DNA from 4 places in the Pseudoalteromonas sp. J2K-J979 genome. Region 1 is predicted to be linked to each of the others. Evidence: predicted binding sites of a transcription regulator. Region 1 holds the regulator's gene; each other region holds the start of a gene.
The links. The regulator sigma-54, encoded in region 1, starts transcription at its own class of promoters, with help from an activator protein. The targets are predictions, from matches to a motif close to GTTGGCACGNNNNTNGNNT.

Region 1 (4,732 bases):
TGGATATTAACCAATCGACCATGAATTCAGAGCGGCCAGTAATAATCACAGGGCCAAATATCTTAATTAAAGGTAAAGGACTAATTGCTAACTTTGAAACCGAAGTTATTGAACTCATTAACCACACACAGACCATTTATTATGACCAATAAAATTTTATTCATGCTTACGTTAATTGGATCAAGCATGCTTGCTCAGGCAGCACAACCTAATTCAAAGGTAATCATTGATGCGGACAACCAAAAAGCAGATATAAAACGCAACGTGATCATTTTTGAAAAAAACGTTGAAATTACGCATGACAAACGAAAAATTAAGGCTGAGTTTTTAGAAGCTTACCGTAGAGCTGAGTTAGGTGAAAATAAGCAGCTACTTGTCGCTAAAGGTAACCCAGCATCTTACTCTGAAACACTGCTAGATGGTACAGTGATCACGGCCAGCGCAAATGAAATCAGCTATGATGTCGCAACTGAAATCCTGTTAATTTCAGGTAAAGCCACCATCACTCAAAGTGGCCAAAAAATGAGTGCCGAGAAAATCACCTACGATATTAAGCAACAGCTAATCAGTGCGATTAAAGACGAAAACTCCACACAGCGCGTGCGAACCATTTTAACGCCATCTGAAAAGGACAAAAAATGACCACACTCAACGCCAAACAACTTGCCAAAAGTTATAATGGCCGCCAAGTGGTCAAAAACGTAGGACTGAGCGTAAAAGCTGGCAGCATTGTTGGATTACTTGGCCCTAATGGAGCAGGAAAAACCACCACATTTTATATGATCGTTGGTTTGGTCCCTAGTGATAAAGGCTTGATTACCATTGATGAGGAAGATATCACTTTACTTCCCATGCATAGCCGAGCCAGAATGGGCATAGGTTATTTGCCACAAGAGTCCTCTATTTTCAGAAAGTTAACTGTTTATCAAAACATTATGGCTATTCTAGAAACACGCAAAGAACTCAAAAAAGCGCAGCGAGAAGAGCAACTCGATAATCTACTAGAAGAATTTAATATCTGTCATATTCGAGATAGCCAAGGCATGGCTTTATCGGGTGGTGAACGCCGTCGTGTAGAAATTGCTCGTGCGTTAGCCGCAAACCCTAAATTTATCTTGCTTGATGAGCCTTTTGCTGGTGTTGATCCAATATCAGTGATAGATATAAAAAAAATAATTCGCCACTTAAAAAACCGTGGCATTGGTGTGTTGATAACTGACCATAACGTAAGGGAAACTTTAGATGTTTGTGAAACTGCTTACATAGTTTCACATGGCGAACTAATCGCAACAGGCACACCTAAAGAGGTACTTGAAGATCAAAAAGTACGTGATGTTTACCTAGGTGAACAATTCAAGCTATAGTTAATTAACTTCATAACTAAGTGCCATTTATTTTAATAACCAAAAGGATTGTTAGACGTAAATGAGGCAATCATTACAACTTCGTCTTGGGCAACAACTTACAATGACCCCACAGTTACAGCAGGCAATTCGCTTGCTGCAACTGAGTACTTTAGATTTACAACAAGAAATTCAAGAGGCACTTGATAGCAACCCGCTGCTTGAAGTTGAAGAAGCAGAATATGGCAATGATAATAACAACGATGCCAACGACTCCCAAAAAGAATCCACTGACGATCACGAGCATACCGCTGAAGTTGAAATAGAGTCATCAGATGCACTCAATAAAGATTCCCTCACTGACGAACTTCCTATGGATGTTGGCTGGGATGAATATGTCAGCGCAGGACCATCGACTTCGTCCTCAGGCCCAGCACCCGATAATGACACCCTTTATCAGGGTAGCACCTCTGAGTCATTACAAGATTATCTAATGTGGCAGCTGCGATTGACACCATTTAGCCCCACAGATGAAGCCATCGCCACGGCTATTGTCGAAGCCATCAATGAACAAGGTTACTTAACCTTATCAACCGAAGACATTTGTGACAGTATTGGCGAAGGCAGTGATGGTTTAGCGGTTGAGCTAGATGAAGTCGAGGCAGTATTAAAGCGTATTCAAGTCTTTGATCCTATCGGCATCGCTGCGCGGGACTTTCCTGAATGCCTACTGATCCAACTTAATCAATTTGATAAAAATACACCTTGGTTGGCACAAACAAAAGACATTGTAAAAGAACATATTGAACTTTTAGCTTCTCGTGACTATCGAACCTTAATGAAGAAAACCAAACTTAAGGAAAACGAGCTAAAAGAAGTCATGGCACTCATCCATAGCCTGAATCCTAAACCCGCTGACAGCATCAATACAGAACAGCCTGAGTATGTTATACCTGATGTATCAGTAAAAAAAATAAAAGGCCGCTGGGTAGTTGAGCTGAATTCGGAAAGCATGCCTAAGATTAGAGTTAATGATCAGTATGCCGCTATGAGCCGCTCAGTAAAATCCAGCGAAGATAGTCAATTTATTCGCTCACATTTACAAGAAGCAAAATGGTTTATTAAGAGTTTAGAAAGCCGAAATGACACGCTTTTAAAAGTATCTAATTGCATCGTTCAGCAACAACAAGCCTTTTTTGAGCATGGGGATGAAGCAATGAAACCTATGGTACTCAATGATGTTGCTGAAATGGTCGAGATGCATGAGTCAACCATCTCACGTGTGACGACTCAGAAATTTATGCATACCCCACGGGGCATATATGAATTGAAATTTTTCTTTTCAAGCCATGTCAGTACAGAAAATGGCGGTGAATGCTCATCAACAGCTATTCGAGCATTAATTAAAAAGCTAATCGCTGCAGAAAATCAGGCTAAACCTTTGAGTGATAGTAAAATTGCAGATATATTGGCAGAGCAAGGAATACAAGTGGCGAGACGCACGATAGCAAAATATCGTGAATCTCTCTCTATCCCCCCGTCAAATCAGAGAAAACGTTTGATCTGAGACGTAAAATAGAAGGAAAATGCTTATGCAACTTAATTTAACTGGTCGTCACGTAGAAATCACCGAGCCATTAAGAGACTATGTCACTAACAAATTTGCTAAGCTCGAAAGGCACTTTGATCATATCAATAACGTGCACGTTATTTTGGATATCGAAAAGCTAGTCCAAAAAGCAGAGGCCACACTCCATGTCACCGGTGGTGAATTATTTGCAACATCAGAGCATCAAGATATGTATGCGGCAATCGATGGCTTGATTGATAAACTAGATCGCCAAGTAATTAAACACAAAGAGAAACTTTCACGCCATTAATCATGAAACTAAATTCTTTTATTTCAAAGGACTGCACCAAAGCTGCAGTCCTTTTTCATAGCAAAAAGCGAATTTTAGAGCACATCAGTACTCTTGCTCACCAGCAACGACCTGACCTTTCTGAACAAGAGATTCTTGGCGCACTTCTAAATCGTGAAAAACTTGGAAGCACAGGAATAGGGCGTGGTATCGCAATACCCCATGGTCGACTCGCAGGATTAGATAAAAGCCTCGCTATTTTAATCGTCAATCAAGAAGCTATCGAGTTTGATGCGATTGATAATAAACCTGTCGATATTTTTGTAGCACTGCTCGTACCTGAAGATGAATGTCAAGCTCACCTACAGACGCTTGCAGCAATTGCTGATAAACTAAAGGACAAGCTATTTTGCAAACAATTACGTAATGCGACGTGCGATGAAGAGCTCTACGCCATTATCGATGCTGCGTAATCATCAAGGAGATGTACCGTGCAACTTATTATTATTAGTGGCCGCTCAGGATCGGGAAAATCCGTAGCATTAAGAGTTTTAGAAGATCTTGGCTACTATGCTGTCGATAATATTCCCGTCAATTTACTGCCCTCTTTAGTACGCAGCGTGTCAGATAGTTACGATAAAATAGCCGTAAGCATTGATGTACGTAACCTGCCCAAAGAGCAACAAGAGTTCAATGAAATTCTCGAATATTTACCTGAGTTTGCCAAACCATCATTATTTTATCTAGATAGTGACGATCAGACATTAATCCGACGTTTTTCAGAAACAAGACGCCTGCATCCACTTTCAATCAATGCTCAACCACTTGATTCAGCCATCAAACAAGAGAAAATGCTACTTGATGTTGTCGCCAGCCGTGCCGACATCATTATTGACACCTCTGATTTAAGCGTACATCAACTCGCTGAGTCCATTCGCGAGCGTGTTTTAGGCAAAAAAGACAATCAACTTATTATCACGTTTGAGTCATTTGGCTTTAAACATGGCATTCCTAAAAATGCAGATTATGTGTTTGATGCACGGTTTTTGCCAAACCCACACTGGGAGCCAGAGTTAAAGCCATTAAATGGTTTAGATCAACCCGTTAAAGACTATTTGGCCAGCCACAGCATAGTGCAAAAATTCACATGGCAAATCCAAACCTTTTTACAAACTTGGTTGCCTCATCTAGAGCGTAATAATCGCAGCTATCTGACCATTGCAATTGGTTGCACAGGTGGCCAACATCGTTCAGTCTATCTAGCTCAAACTCTAGCCGACAGCTTTTGTCGCAGCCATAAGAATGTAAAAGTCCATCACCGTGAGCAAGAGAAATAAGATGCGCTGCGAAGATACATTTTTGATTCAAAATAAGTTAGGTTTACATGCCAGAGCAGCCACAGCATTAGCTCAACTGGCACTGAGCTTTGACGCTAATATCACCTTACAGCAAGATACTAAAACCGCCGAAGCGGACAGCGTACTTGCATTAATGTTGCTCGAAAGCAGCCAAGGAAAAGAAGTTAAAGTC
Region 2 (4,732 bases), on a different replicon from region 1:
TGTAAATCAGATATGAGCTACTACAATTTAGTGCCACATAACATGCTAAAATCAATTCACAATTTTAGACTCCCTTGCACTGCTATTGCGCTAATATGTAATATCACTGCCACATTATCGCTATCGTCCGCATAAAACCCATACGCTCACTCAGGCTGAGTAACCGTTTGAATTCAAGCAGAAACTTAAAAACGCTAGTCTAGGGTGACTTTTAGCTGAAACTCACTGGCAATTTGAAGGTTTGTTAATAAAGCATCACTTTGCACTTCTTTACCATACAAAACGTGTTCAAGTGCATCGACACCTTCGGCATTATGTCCTTTGAGTAAGGATTCTTTTTGCTCTTCTAAGTCTTGTTTTTCTTGTGAAATGCGGGTCAGCAAAGTATTTTTTTCCGCTGAGCTGAGCGTTGCAGAATGTTCAACATCTTGCTTGGCAAGACTCAGCATATCTATTTTCTCTTCGAGTTCTTTGACCTTTTCATAATCAATCCCTAAACGCGCAAATATAATTGAACGTTTCATTTCTTGAGCCGTCATCTTTATATCTATGGGTTCGCTGACTATTGCATCTAGTGTTTTAGCCATCGTCTGAAATTCTGAGCCCTGAGCGGCCTCTTGGAGCTGAGATGGTTCAACTGTGGTTTTAATGACCTGATACGACTGTTTTGCTTGAGCTGAAATATCAGTGGGCGCGTCTACTTGTTTCGAAAAAACCGTCGCTTGTCTCAGGGCAGCATTAAAAGGCGTTAATGCTCCTTGATGATTGACTTCTGGTAATTTTTTAGCTGATTTTTGTGGCTCTAAAGCAGAGTTTTCACCGCTCATAATTAAATTAAACATACACATCCCTTTACACGTTTTAAATGAGTCAAAAGTTCTGCATATAACAAGCCAATTTTTTAGTGCTAGGCTCACTGTGGGTTATTAAATTAACCTCCGTTCTGAGCCTGTTAGAGAATAAAATGACATTAATCGAAGGGCGTAGCTTCAATGCGGCCTCATTAATGATTAATGGAACCGCCTAAATACCGAACGAAACCCTTGTCTTAATTATCTAATTTAACCGGCCCATTAATATTATCGATACTAACCCCGCCGCTGCCTGATTCGATAATTGTTAAACCTTTGGTATCATTAACACGAATATTGCCAGAACCATCTTTTATGGTCACAGCCGCATCAATATGGTTAACATTGATATTGCCTGATTGATCGTTAATCACCACAGCTTTTGCAACATGCTCAACATCAATATTTCCAGAACCATCTTCGATGCTTACTTTACCCTGAACCCGCGATATACTGAGATCTCCCGAACCATCATCAATCACAGCCGATCCAGACACATCGCGTAACGATATATTTCCCGAGCCATCATTAATGACCGAATCCCCTTTAATGTGTGTCAAGCGGATATCGCCTGATTCGTCATCAATGCTCAGTGCTCCCGCAACATGGTTAAGTTCGATGTTACCAGACCCATCCTCAATCAAAATATCGCCTTGAATATTGTCGGCCTGAATTTCTCCCGATCGATCTTCAATCTTTAGACTTAAGCCGCCATTGATATCAATGTTGCCCGACTCATCTTTGACGACAATCTCATTGCTCATATTATTAATCACAATGTTTCCCGAACCATCTTCAATCATCAGCAATAAACGCGCTGGTATCCGTAATTTAACGTCAATATGCGGAGAGTCACCGTTATAAAACTGCATACCTATTGACGCATCATTTTTTGCAACTAACACCGCTTTATCATTGTTCGCATTCAAAGTTAACGTAAATGGATCCTCTTTATTGACCGTAACTATGGTGGCATCCAGCAAAATAGTGTCACGTTCTTCGCCAACGATTGTCAGCTCACCCGCCCCAGCTTCAATGACAAGTTGATTAATTGACTGCGCAGCTAAACTTAATTGCTGCTCACGTTCAACACTGGCATTACTCGGTGAGATATGTACAACACAGCCGCCAAACAAAAAAAGGCTACTGGCTAAGACGGTTTTACTGAATGATGAGAATGGTTGCATGTTTCTTGCTCTTATTAGATGGCGATTAACCAATTATCTAGCGATTATTTAAGGATGAACAGGCAAAAATTGTAACGCTAGATGAATGCCATCGCTGTGGCATGTAAAAAGCGCATTCATAAAATAAATGCGCTCACTCTGGAACTCCCTTAATGGCTAAAATACCAAAATAAATTGAGTTCAATCACATCTTGGTTTTCTAGCTGGTTCAAGTAATTATCACCTTTCGATTTAAAGTTATAGGCTGCCACTTCTAATTTGGTTTGTTCGCCTAGTCGCATTGTACCTTCCAAACGTAAGCTCTGACTCTGATCCGATAAATCATGCAATACGCCAAACACAATCTCAGAACTATCTGGATCGTTTAACGCTAAACGCAATCCTGCAAAAAGATCATTTTGCCCCAATACCTCGGAGCGATGTCGGCTGTCATATTGATATTCCAACAAATAACCTAAATCAAAACGACTCCCAAAAAGGCCAATCTGGCTATATTCAAACCCAGTAATATAAGCGTGGTTCTTCGAGCGTTTAATCGCATTTTTGGGATCACTAAGTGTTCTGCGTAGCAAAAACTCCCCTTTTAAAATCCAGGCGCCCATCAGGTATTGGGCCGTCGCCCCCAATTGTTCCATTTGGCCATAATAGGGAGTCATACCATTGTCTGTAGCTAAAAATTGTGTATCTCGGTTGGTCCCTCGAAACCCAGAAATAGTCCAATCGAGCGCTTGCCAACTTTGTGACAAGCGCAGTGCCATATCCAGGTGCTGCTGTTTTGCACTCGACTGATAAATTGCTGGACTATTAACCTCAAATGGCAACGCAAAACGATGATGCTCACCATAAAACTCTCGCTCATTGAAATATGGTAATGCAAACACTTCAACCTGACCATTTTCGACCCATTGGGTAAAATGAATCATGGCTTGACCAAGCTTATCTTCCCCATCAAGACCTTCTAGGTAATCAGTCTGATTAATCACATCCACTAGGTGTGCCGACTCAGTCACTCCCCAAAATACACGGGCGATGCCTACTTGCCATTCATATTGATCAGCAAAATTGAGCCAATATAATTCGCGTAAATCTAAATGATTGCGTTGGCTGTCACGTTGATCAGCACGCCACCACAGCTCACCTACCCACTGGTGGTTATCGCGACTGTGACTATAAAAGCTGTTCACACTCACTGCGCTGTAACTCTCAGTGTGTAACGTATTACTCGCTTCATGGATAAATTGCCGTTGCTGCATCCCCAGTTCATGGTACAGATCATGACCATGGACTGGGATGATTAGCAAACAAGAAATCAGTACTGCAATCCCTAACCTGCACATAAACACAACACCCTTACCTCGCACGTCGTAAGCTGGCTTGATTAAAGTCATGCTCATTTAAATCAATGCCAAAACGCAGTTCTTGTGTGAGTAAACGGGTACTTTTTTGCGTTAAGTGGTTTTTCATGGTCATCGAGTGTGCCCGCCAATACTGTCCCTTGTATTGCTGATAGTTCGACAAGGTCAGTGTTTTTAACAGGCTATTTTTACGGTCATAATATTGCACTTTGAACGGGCGATACTCGGCCTTATCTAGCCATACAATTTGCTTGCTATAACCTGAATATTTATCAGTCGGGATCTGCTCAATCACATACGTTGGCTGCGTTTCAAATACCGCTTCATTGAGAAAACGAAAACGGTACTTCTTCAATTCAAATGAACTCAAGTCTTCGTACGCAAACTCACTGCCCATAAACGGCCCTGATTTGTTTTGTGAAGCAATTCGCTTCACTCGCTTCAGTGCAGGTAAGAACAACCACTGATCATCGGCACCATCAACGTGACTATGGTTTAAAAAAGCGGTCCCTTTAACATCTAAAGGTTGGTCAAAAATAGTCAATCCTTTATCACCATCATTTTGTACTTCTAGGCTTTTAATTCGCAGTTGGCGAGTACTTTCATCCCCTTGTGCGTTTTGCAATATCATTTGCAAGGTTGATTCCGATGAGCCCCAGCCCATATCCCGCGCTTTTCGTTCGGTAGCAATCTTCACGCCTTGCTCTATATCGGTGTTTGCCAACACCCCATTTGAAAAGATGAATCCACTAAGCAGCAGTAACTTTAATACGTTCATGAGACGTCTCCGATTGTGTAGTACGATCAAATAACACTAAAAATGCAGGTAATAAGAAAAAGTCGACCAGTAAAGCAATTGAAATGACTAAGGCAGTCAGCTGCCCCATATCTGAGTTAAGCCTAAAGTCAGACATAGCCAAGATGCCAAACCCGGCCACTAAGACCACGGTCGTGATCCAAAGCGCTTTACCTACCGTGACAAACGCATATTGTACAGCGGCAACTGCATCGTTCCCCTTGCGTTTGGCGTATTGGTATTTCGATAAAAAGTGCACAGTGTCATCAACAATGATCCCCAGTGTCATCGAGGCCACAATCGAGAGTCCTAAATTAATTTCACCGCTGATCACCGCCCATAAACCAAAACCAGCCAAAGCAGGCACAATATTCGGCAATAAACTCATCGAGCCTAAGCGCCAATCTTTTAAGGCAAAAATCAACAACGCCGAAATTAATAACAATGCCAACGGCAATGATGTCAGCATACTTTTCATATTGCGCTCACCGATATGGGCAAACATTAGGTCTGGGCTCGAAGTTAAAAATGCATACTGACCTG
Region 3 (4,732 bases), 160 kb from region 1:
TTTTATCGAAAAATCAGCTCCTTTAATGACTTTCGCTGGTGTACTCAATTGAGTATCAAGCTCGAAAGCTTCATTCATGTAAGTGACTTGACCTTTAATTTTAAGATCTTCAAACAGAGAAGGTAATACGATACTGATATTGACAGCTGTTAATTGAGTTTGTGTGCCGGCTTGATGATCAACATAACTGACTTCACCTTCATATATCGCTACTTCACCGAGCATAATATCAAACCCCTCAGGTAAAGCAGATGCTGATTGTCCAGCCTTGGTTTCACTTGGAGTAGGGCTTGAAGTGGGTTGAACAAGTTGCCAATTGACCTGCCCATCTGCCATTTTTTCTAACAATATCCGCGGTTGTTGAATGACAAACTTTTCTAACTCAACCTCACCAGACAACACTGATAAGTAAGGAATGTGGATTGCCAACTGCTTCATCGTTACCATATCTGGTTTACTACTTGATTTTAGATTGGCTAGGCGAACATCATTGAGTTCTAATTTTAAGGAAGGAAAAACAGACAAGGACTTATCACCTTTAATCACAAGTGTTCGACCTGTTGTTTGCTCCACTGACGTTGATACTTTTTCGAAAATATAATCAACAGGAAGTAAAAAAGGGATCGCGGCAATTAATATCACTAGCGCAACCACGACTCCCGCAAAAATTTTTAATAACGTTTTCATTTCATTCCCTTTTTACGATTTAACACACAGCGTACCAATATTTGTTTCTCAATAAAAGCTGCGCATTAGCCTATTAATTTTATTGATTATTTATATAAATAACCATCCAATAGTGTAACAAATATTCAGGATTCAAATTTGAAATAAATTTGACTATTTTATGTGTCAAGATTGAATCAAAAATAGAACTAGGTATTATGCACGACCCGCTTTCTGTGGGCTTCCTATTAATCTTAGTCGAGTTGAATTTACTTAATGAAAAAACTGCTTATCTCCCCATCACAAATGAATCTATCTGACGCTGATAACCTTTTGTACCAAAACATCCTAAAACTCGTACCAGAGATCAGCTTAAATTTGATGGCAGTCAAAGTAGAGAATCACCCTAAGGATTTTGCAGGTTGGTGTGAAGAGTTACTCGATGTGTGTCAAAACAGAATTAATTTTGCCCTCTTAGAAGATAAGCAACTCCCTATCGTTAAAAAAATGGCGCAGCAATTACAACAAACGCTGACTTTACAGCAACTAAAAATGCTACGCATTGCCCCTTGGCCAGTGCTAGCTACGTTCATTAACAACAAAGCGGAGCAATTAGGATTAAACGAGCAGCTTGCATTAATAAGCTACCTTAGCTCAATCAAAGAGCAACCACTCGAAAAAATGATTGAAGAAGATAAGCTCGCTTACGCAGGTAAGCACACCGCCAATCACGATCCATCTGTATATCAATTTGATGTCGAATGGTTCTGCTCAACCAAAGCTGCCAAAGCTTTTCATTTAGCTCTAACTGAATGCCCTCATAAACTTGATAGCGCGCTTAGTCACATTCCGCTCGAGGGGGATATCAGTTATGAGCAATACGCAGCATTTATCAGTGAATATTTAGCTGCGTTTGTTGGGTTAGATGATGATAAAGCAACGCTTGCACCAGCAACACGCTTACTCGCGATGCGTCGCCCGGATTTTTTCATTACACTCAGCCAGGCGAAACTTGAATTATTAAGCCAAGCAGTCGGTGTGGTTAAACTCAATAATCGCGATTTTCAACGCTATTGGGATGACGTGTTAATGAGCATACACACTATGCCTTGGTTCCAAAGCAGTTTACCTGATGACGAACAAGAACAGACGTTGTGGCACATTCGAGCCTTACTACCAAGCTTATTTTTCTACAGCGACCAACAGCAGGCTGAAAGCTCAAATTATTTAAAGTTACTTAATAAACCAAAGAGAGTTTCATCAGCAGGGAATTTAAATAAAGGACAAAAGCGCGGTAAAGACTCTGCTGAAGTATTAGTTGACCGCGCCTTAAGTCCAGATGACATTCCTGAACACATCAAAAACATGCGCGACTCCATTGTCTCGGAAGTCGTCAAAGGCCGAAGTGTTAACGAAACTATCGCTTTGATGCGTACGATCTTCGGCTAACTAAATAAATGACAGCAAATTGCATAATAAATGTGCAAGCAATTTAAAAAACGCACCTTGATGGTGCGTTTTTTATTACTAATAACTTTACAAACAAACATAATCATTTGATTTATATATATTAAATAGTATCAGGAAAACAAAAAAACCGTTGGCTCACCTTTTGCTACCCCAAAGATAAATAAATTTTGCGCTACTTAATAATTAAAGGAAAAACTATGCAAATTAAACATCTCACAACAGCCATTGCATTATCTTGCCTCTCTCTTACTTCTACAGCTAGCTACGCTGAAGTCACAGCTAACCTTTCAGCTCAATCAAACTACTTTTGGCGTGGTATCACCCAAACAGCGGATCAAGCCGCTGTATCTGGAGGGATAGATTACAGTAATGAAAGCGGTTTTTATGCCGGTAGCTGGGTTTCAAATATCGATTTTGGCCCAGATGCTAGTGCAAGCTATGAAATGGATTTTTATGCTGGCTTTAGTCAATCTATCGGGGAGTTAAGTTACGACGTCGGCTATGTTTACTACGCTTACCCCGATGCAGCAGGCTCGATTGATTTTGGCGAACTTTACGGCGCGATCGGTTGGCAATGGCTAGAAGGCAAAGTGAGTTACCTGACTCACGCACAAAATGATGCGAGCTCAGAAGAGGACATGCTCTACCTCGAACTCAATGCCACGTTTGAAATACTCAATGGCACAGAGCTCGCTTTTCATCTAGGTCAATCAAGTGGTGATACTGTCGAAGAATGGTATGGAGAAGACAGTTATATGGATTATGGTGTCAGTATTTCAAAAGACGGTTTTAGTTTAGGCATCTTGCAAACAGACTTAGTCGACGACGATACCAAAGTTTTTGTCGGCTACAGCATCGATTTCACCCTTTAGGCTATAATGCGCGCTCACTCTGTTAGCGCGCTTCCTCACTAAAAACAGCTAGTGAACAGCCAAACACACTTTATGCTAAGAAAAAGTAAAGCGTCTAAGGCACACTGTGCCCGGTAGAAGCCTGCCAAATTCGATACCATTGCTCGCGTGACAATTTCAACCTCAACCCTGTAATTGCAGATGAAACTCGGTCTATATTTCCGGTGCCAAGCACCACTGATGGTCGACTTGGATGAGTTAACAACCATGTATATACAACCTGATCGAGCCCCGTGGCGCCAATTTCAGTGGCCACTTGTGTTAACGTTGCCCGCAAGCGAATTGCTTTTTCTGATTGTTCAGAGAACAAACGCCCACCCGCTAAAGGAGACCAACACATAGGCTTTATACCTATACGTTGACACTGATCGAGCGTGCCATCATCCAAAGCACTCATCTGGTAGGGTGAAAATTCAACTTGATTAGCAAATAGCGTAAAGTCCAACCGCGATTGCAGTAATTCGACCTGTGAAGAGGTGAAGTTTGAAACGCCGAATTGCAGCACAGCACCACTTTTTTTCAATTGATAGAAGGCTTCGGCTACTTCATCTGCCTGCATCAAATAATCAGGGCGATGAATCAATAGCACATCTAAACGGTCAGTATTAAAATGACGCAATGACCGCTGTGCTGATTGGATAATATGCGCAGCTGAAGAATCATAATGGTTTACAAATCCTTGCCTTGCTTGCTCGGCTGAAGCTGGTCGAATACCGCATTTAGTGATAATTTTAATCTGTTCACGCACGCTCGGTGCAAGTTTCAATGCCTCTCCGAACAACGCCTCACACTGATGGCCACCATAGATATCAGCATGATCTGTCCAGGTAACTCCTTGTTCAATACTTTGTTGTAAAAACGATAAACACTGCTCTGGGGTAAATTGCCATGCTAATAAACGCCAGAAACCCAAGACTAAATCATCGACTGTCTTCACTGACTTTAATTCGCTCATAATGTCACCTCAACGCAACTAGAAACAAATTTAGCAGCTTCTATCGCGGCTTCAACAGTCTGCGCTCGCGCTAAGCCAACTCCCATTCTGCGCGTGCCCTTAACCTCTGGTTTAGCAAATAAACGTAAATCGGTATTGGGTAAACTCAGTGCTTTATTTAAATTACCAAAACGAACGGCCGAAGACTCACCACTGACTAAAATCACACTGGAAGCCGAAGGCCCATGAAAATGAATGTTAGGGATAGGGAGCCCCAAAATGGCACGCGCATGCAAGGCAAATTCACTGAAGTCTTGTGAAATCAAGGTCACCATTCCAGTATCGTGAGGACGCGGTGATACTTCACTAAAATAGACTTCGTCACCTTTAATAAACAACTCCACACCAAACAAACCAAAGCCTCCCAATGCTTGCGTGACTTTAGTAGCTATCGCTTGAGATTTTTGCAGAGCAACATCACTCATCGTTTGTGGTTGCCAGCTTTGTTGGTAATCGCCATTCACTTGGACATGACCAATGGGCTGACAAAAGCTAGTGCCATCACGGTGACGAACGGTTAATAAAGTAATTTCATAATCAAAATCAACAAACCCTTCGACAATCACGCGCCCCTTACCTGCCCGCCCCCCTTCTTGAGCGTAATGCCAAGCAGGGCTGACATCGTTAAGGCTTTTGACAACACTTTGCCCTTTCCCAGAAGAGCTCATGATTGGTTTAACTACACAAGGGA
Region 4 (4,732 bases), 340 kb from region 1:
AGTTAAAGGCAAAATTTCGCACAATATATCAAGTGATTTAACCCACACCGAGCAAGTAGCACTACTTTCATCAGATAAAATAAATAGGTAAACTCCAAAGAAAATAAAAATAAAAAGCTCATCATGCACTCGGCATTAAAAATCAACGTATTGTTGTTCGAATCACAATTAAACGTGCGCACCCATTTAGTATCGCTACTCAAAAAACTCGGCTGCAACAAAGTGTCAACAGCAAAAACAGTTAAAGAAGTGATAAACCAACTGAAAACAGGATCGATCGATGTCTTGCTGATGGATTTTGATACCGAGCACTATAGCAATGGAAATGATTTCATCCGTTACTTGATCTCACTCAAAGCGATCCCGGATCATTGCAGAGTGTTATTTTTATCTGATCAATGCGAACGAGCGCTTTGCGATCAAGCCTTTCGTTACACCAATACTGATGTACTAGAAAAACCCGTTAGTCAGCCAAAGTTAAAAGCGCTGTTGGCACAATATAACGAGTCATGTCAGCGGCTTAAAATCATGTTTAATCAGTTGCGACACGCCAATGCAGAACAACAACTGGCTATTTTATCTCACGTGACTTTTATCGGCTTAAGCCCTAATCAAAACAATGAATTACAATTAATAAAAGCCGCTTATTATCTTAAGCTTAACCATATTAATGAAGCACTGGCTTGTGTGAAATCCATCACACAAGCCAGTCAGCAAGCCAGTGCGCAATTAGCTATTTACAGCTTGATCGGCGATGAGAAAAAACTCAAACTCACGCTACTAAAAATGCAGTCATTGAATGTACTCACAAAAAAACAAACCTTATTTTCAGTGAAGCATTTTTTTCAATATAACGAATTTTATCAAAGCCTTGTAGTATTGAATCAATTACCAGAATTTAATTTAAGTGCTCATGAAGCAGAGCTCAAAGCGGTGTGTATTTATGAAACTCAAGGGATTGAAAATGCACTTGAGTATTTAGAAAAAAAACTAAAAACGACCCTTGAGAATGAGCATTATCTAGGCTTAATTTTAATGAGTATGATCCAGCTCATCATGCTTGAGCAATGCCTCTCATCACAACATTCACGCCTAAAAACAGATAAAACGACTTACCAAATAAAAACACTCGTTAAAAATCTGATGACTTTAAATAACAATGAAATAAACCAAAGTTGTTTACCCTTTTTACGCTTTTATTTACAAGTACTCGAAGATATTCAAAATGACATTCCCATTGACGTGCATAAGCGAACTGCGCAGCTTAGTGTGCTTTGTAAACGTGTGCATCATTCATCAGAGCAGCTAATTTGCTTGGCCTGTGCCGTTGAATTAAAGCAGACCGACATAGCGCTGGAATTAGTCAGACAAAAGATACAATTACACGGCATGATGGATAGTAGCGCGCAAAGTTTAGCGTTTGACTATTTTGTTCACAAACTTTTTGATAGTGCGTGTCTAGACGAGCAGCATAAAGCCAGTTGTTTCAATACGTGGGCCATCGAGCGGCAAGACAAAGCACAGCGTTATCGCGCGCTGGAGTTTTTTGCGAAAGCGCATTTTTTAGCACCCACCCACCCCGTTTATTTACTGAACTTACTTAACACTATGCAAAGTTTAGACTTAAGCAAATTTTGGCGCTACCAGCAATCCCAATTACTAGTTGATGCCAAGGCGCTAAAAATGACTCATGCACAACAACAGCGCTTGACACAATTAGCCTCATAAGAGGCTATAGCCTATTTTGCGTGAGATCAAAATCTTACTAAGTCCTGATCCAACTCATTTTTAGAGATCAATATTTTACTAATTAAGAGGAATTTCATCCGCTCAAAGGCAAAAACTGCTGTTTTATTGAACACAAAAAGTAAAGATTGCGCCTTTTGGTTCTATTTATACACGGCTTATCCCGATCTCACTTAGTATAATTATGATCTTTCAAGACCGCACTTCGATCTAAGTTAGTTAAGATCTGATCCCTGTTGATATAAATCTGATCCGCGATCTGAATCCTTAATAAAAAAATGATCCAAAAAAGAGAAAGCTCTCGCTTTTGCTTTAGCGACCCATTTAACGGGCTTGACTAAAAAACTCCCATACAACAACTAGGTAAACCTTAGTTCTAAAATAATTAAAGTTGATAGGAGAATACAACGTGAAACACCCCAACTTAAAACAACCAACAAGGCAAAGCATACATGTCGAAATATTTTACATAAATATTATGGAGACACAACAAAAACAAAGTAACCTATTGTTTTTTAACAATTAAAAAATATTGGCTCGACTTATGCTTAGGGAAGGTTCAACACTTGTAATATTCAACAGGAAAGTTATAAAATCATGAAAATAAAAAACTTTTTATCATTAGCAACCTTACTTTTTGTCTCTGTAACTCAAGCTGCTCCAATTACAGATGTAAAAAATCACAGTAACAACTCAAACTCAGAGTTTTTCGTTGATACTGATGCAAATAAAAATGAAAGCCCTTATTATAGAGGATCATCTCAAAGTTGGTCTTGGCAACACAACTCAGTATCAGGCACATTTACATCAGCGGTGTTAAACATTTCAGCTTTTGATGTTGATACCCCTTATGAGAATGATTTAATTTCGATTTGGACTGGCTCTAATTGGTTTAGCCTTGGTGAATTAAAAGGTAACAATCAAACTTGGAGTTTTACAGAATTTGATTTAACTTCAATGTTAAGCTCTACCACTTGGTTAGCAAATGAATTAAATGCTGGCTTACAAGTTAAAATTAAAATTGAACCGAGTTGGTTAGTGACACTAGCAAAATCGACTTTAAGCCTTGATGGTGGAAACCAAGTTTGTGTCCCGCAGCCAGGCCAACCTTGTCAAGTTACAGTTCCAGAGCCTGTGTCTTTGGCATTACTAGGCTTAGGCTTAGCTGGATTTGGTTTTTCTCGTCGTAAGAACAAAAATATCTAAATCTGATTGAAATTTTTCTAAAAAAGAAAGCTATTATATTTCAGTTAGATGGTAATTTTTTATTAAAAAGGCTGAGTCGATTATCGATACAGCCTTTTTTATTGGTTTTAAAACATCAACACGGTAATAACGACGAGCTATACTTATATGGGGCGTTTCATCCACATTGTTTTAGAAAGCTAAGAAATATATTGTAAAATCAAAGAAGCCCTATCAGATAAACAATCCTACTAAATAAGCTTTTGATTCCAATCTTTGTTTCCGCATTCAAATAATGTTTGTATCTTAAGAAGAATTAGCTTAATCGGCAATGATCAGCCTAAAGCATCGAGTTCGAAGAAACTTTAAGGCTTAGAAACAAAATTCGATACTCTGTTATGATCAAACTTGATCTTCTTATGCGCAACCTTAACAGTCATATTGCCTTAATAACAGATCTCAATACTAGTCAGTAACGTTGTCTCACGGTGTAATTATCAGCGTTTGCAACATTGGATCAAAAGTATTATTAGCTCATCTTGTAGTCTTTTTAGCTCTCAAATTAAATAAGTCCTTTTAATTCTAAATAGCTTTTTCAATGTTGAGGCTAATTAGAGACTCTGTTTATTTGGGAAGTCATTCACTTTTATAATTACACGACGATCAAAGAATAACCCTTCTGGATCATCCAGTTGAAATTGTGCGTTTTCCTCACCTAATCCAGCAATTGCAATACGGCTCTTTGCTATACCGTTTTGCACGAAATAACGTGCAATGTTTTGCGAGCGAGCGAGTGAAAGCTGGCTATTGTCGTCATTTTGACCACGTTGATCGGCATAGCCATACAGTTGCACGCTTAACCGCAGGTCATTACTGAGCAGCTGAGTAATACTATTAAGCTGATCCACATAAAGCGATTCCACTTGAGCTGTGCCGGTTCTAAATTGCACCGCAAAACTTAATTCGCTGACACTTTGCTGAGCAAGCGTTGCCAGTTGCTGTGCTTTTTGAGCTTGTTGCTGCTTAAATGCAGCTGCTTGTTTAGCTCGAGCCTGCTCGAGGGCTATTCTTTTTTGTTCTTTTGTTGTCCAGATACCTTTATCGATTCCTTTAATAACAAGACTCGATAACGCTTTTTCTATCGCCTGTTTCACACAAATATGCATGGGTTCATTTTCGCTATACCCCGCTTCAGCTTCTGCTAAACGCTTGTAACTCACATAACGGAAAAAACCTGCTCGGATCTCTTGGCTGAGCACTTTTTTCGTGGTCGCTACCGACAGCAAAATTTGCCCTGTACGCACATCGACTGCACGTAAATAAATTGAAATAACATCCTCGCGGTATAGCTCTGATGCACCAATACCAAAATACTCCATGCCGAGGCCACCGGTTTTAACATTCGAGTCATAGCTAATAATCCCGCCTTCTAGAATGACTTTTGCGGTCATTAAGGGCGGCAATTGCGTGGTCTCTTCTTCTTTATCTTTGAGTGACGCACGCACTATTTTTCGTTCAGTCAGAATGTTTTGCAGCCCTTCACGTTCAACTGGTGTAAACCAATCAGACTCATGCAACGCTTGCACTAAAATGGAGTTTGCTCCTTGAGTGACCGCAGTTGAAAAAGAACTGACGTTAGCTTGTGGTTTATATTGCCCGGTCTGATCGCGAAATGAATACACAGAAACCGCGACACTTCCTGCCGGAGCGGGTAAGTTTTTCAACTCGTTAAACGTATCAGTTTTTTCAAGCGCTTGCGCTATTTCAAGATCAGGGGGTAAGGTTTTTTTAACCACTGAGC

Region 2: AC3KVK_RS19165 (DUF4097 family beta strand repeat-containing protein) is a predicted target of sigma-54. The motif match lies at 2,124-2,142, and genes of this name have one in related genera.
Region 3: AC3KVK_RS01205 (TorF family putative porin) is a predicted target of sigma-54. The motif match lies at 2,266-2,284, and genes of this name have one in related genera.
Region 4: AC3KVK_RS03635 (PEP-CTERM sorting domain-containing protein) is a predicted target of sigma-54. The motif match lies at 2,278-2,296, and genes of this name have one in related genera.

Annotation. Positions count from the first base shown of each region.
Region 1 covers NZ_CM200281.1:417,115-421,846, reverse strand. Annotated here, with positions in the region: gene lptC (LPS export ABC transporter periplasmic protein LptC) at 1-152, shown strand, start outside; gene lptA (lipopolysaccharide transport periplasmic protein LptA) at 142-642, shown strand; gene lptB (LPS export ABC transporter ATP-binding protein) at 639-1,364, shown strand; gene AC3KVK_RS01980 (RNA polymerase factor sigma-54) at 1,426-2,910, shown strand; gene hpf (ribosome hibernation promoting factor) at 2,936-3,223, shown strand; gene ptsN (PTS IIA-like nitrogen regulatory protein PtsN) at 3,226-3,675, shown strand; gene rapZ (RNase adapter RapZ) at 3,694-4,539, shown strand; gene AC3KVK_RS01960 (HPr family phosphocarrier protein) at 4,541-4,732, shown strand, end outside.
Region 2 covers NZ_CM200282.1:599,480-604,211, forward strand. Annotated here, with positions in the region: gene AC3KVK_RS19160 (hypothetical protein) at 195-842, opposite strand; gene AC3KVK_RS19165 (DUF4097 family beta strand repeat-containing protein) at 1,049-2,038, opposite strand; gene AC3KVK_RS19170 (hypothetical protein) at 2,188-3,432, opposite strand; gene AC3KVK_RS19175 (outer membrane lipoprotein-sorting protein) at 3,389-4,171, opposite strand; gene AC3KVK_RS19180 (efflux RND transporter permease subunit) at 4,143-4,732, opposite strand, start outside.
Region 3 covers NZ_CM200281.1:254,864-259,595, reverse strand. Annotated here, with positions in the region: gene AC3KVK_RS01215 (AsmA family protein) at 1-687, opposite strand, end outside; gene AC3KVK_RS01210 (hypothetical protein) at 943-2,115, shown strand; gene AC3KVK_RS01205 (TorF family putative porin) at 2,334-3,008, shown strand; gene AC3KVK_RS01200 (aldo/keto reductase) at 3,103-4,002, opposite strand; gene purT (formate-dependent phosphoribosylglycinamide formyltransferase) at 3,999-4,732, opposite strand, start outside.
Region 4 covers NZ_CM200281.1:753,901-758,632, reverse strand. Annotated here, with positions in the region: gene AC3KVK_RS03640 (response regulator) at 124-1,728, shown strand; gene AC3KVK_RS03635 (PEP-CTERM sorting domain-containing protein) at 2,344-2,952, shown strand; gene AC3KVK_RS03630 (OmpA family protein) at 3,543-3,881, opposite strand; partial or broken gene AC3KVK_RS03625 (CsgG/HfaB family protein) at 4,011-4,732, opposite strand, start outside.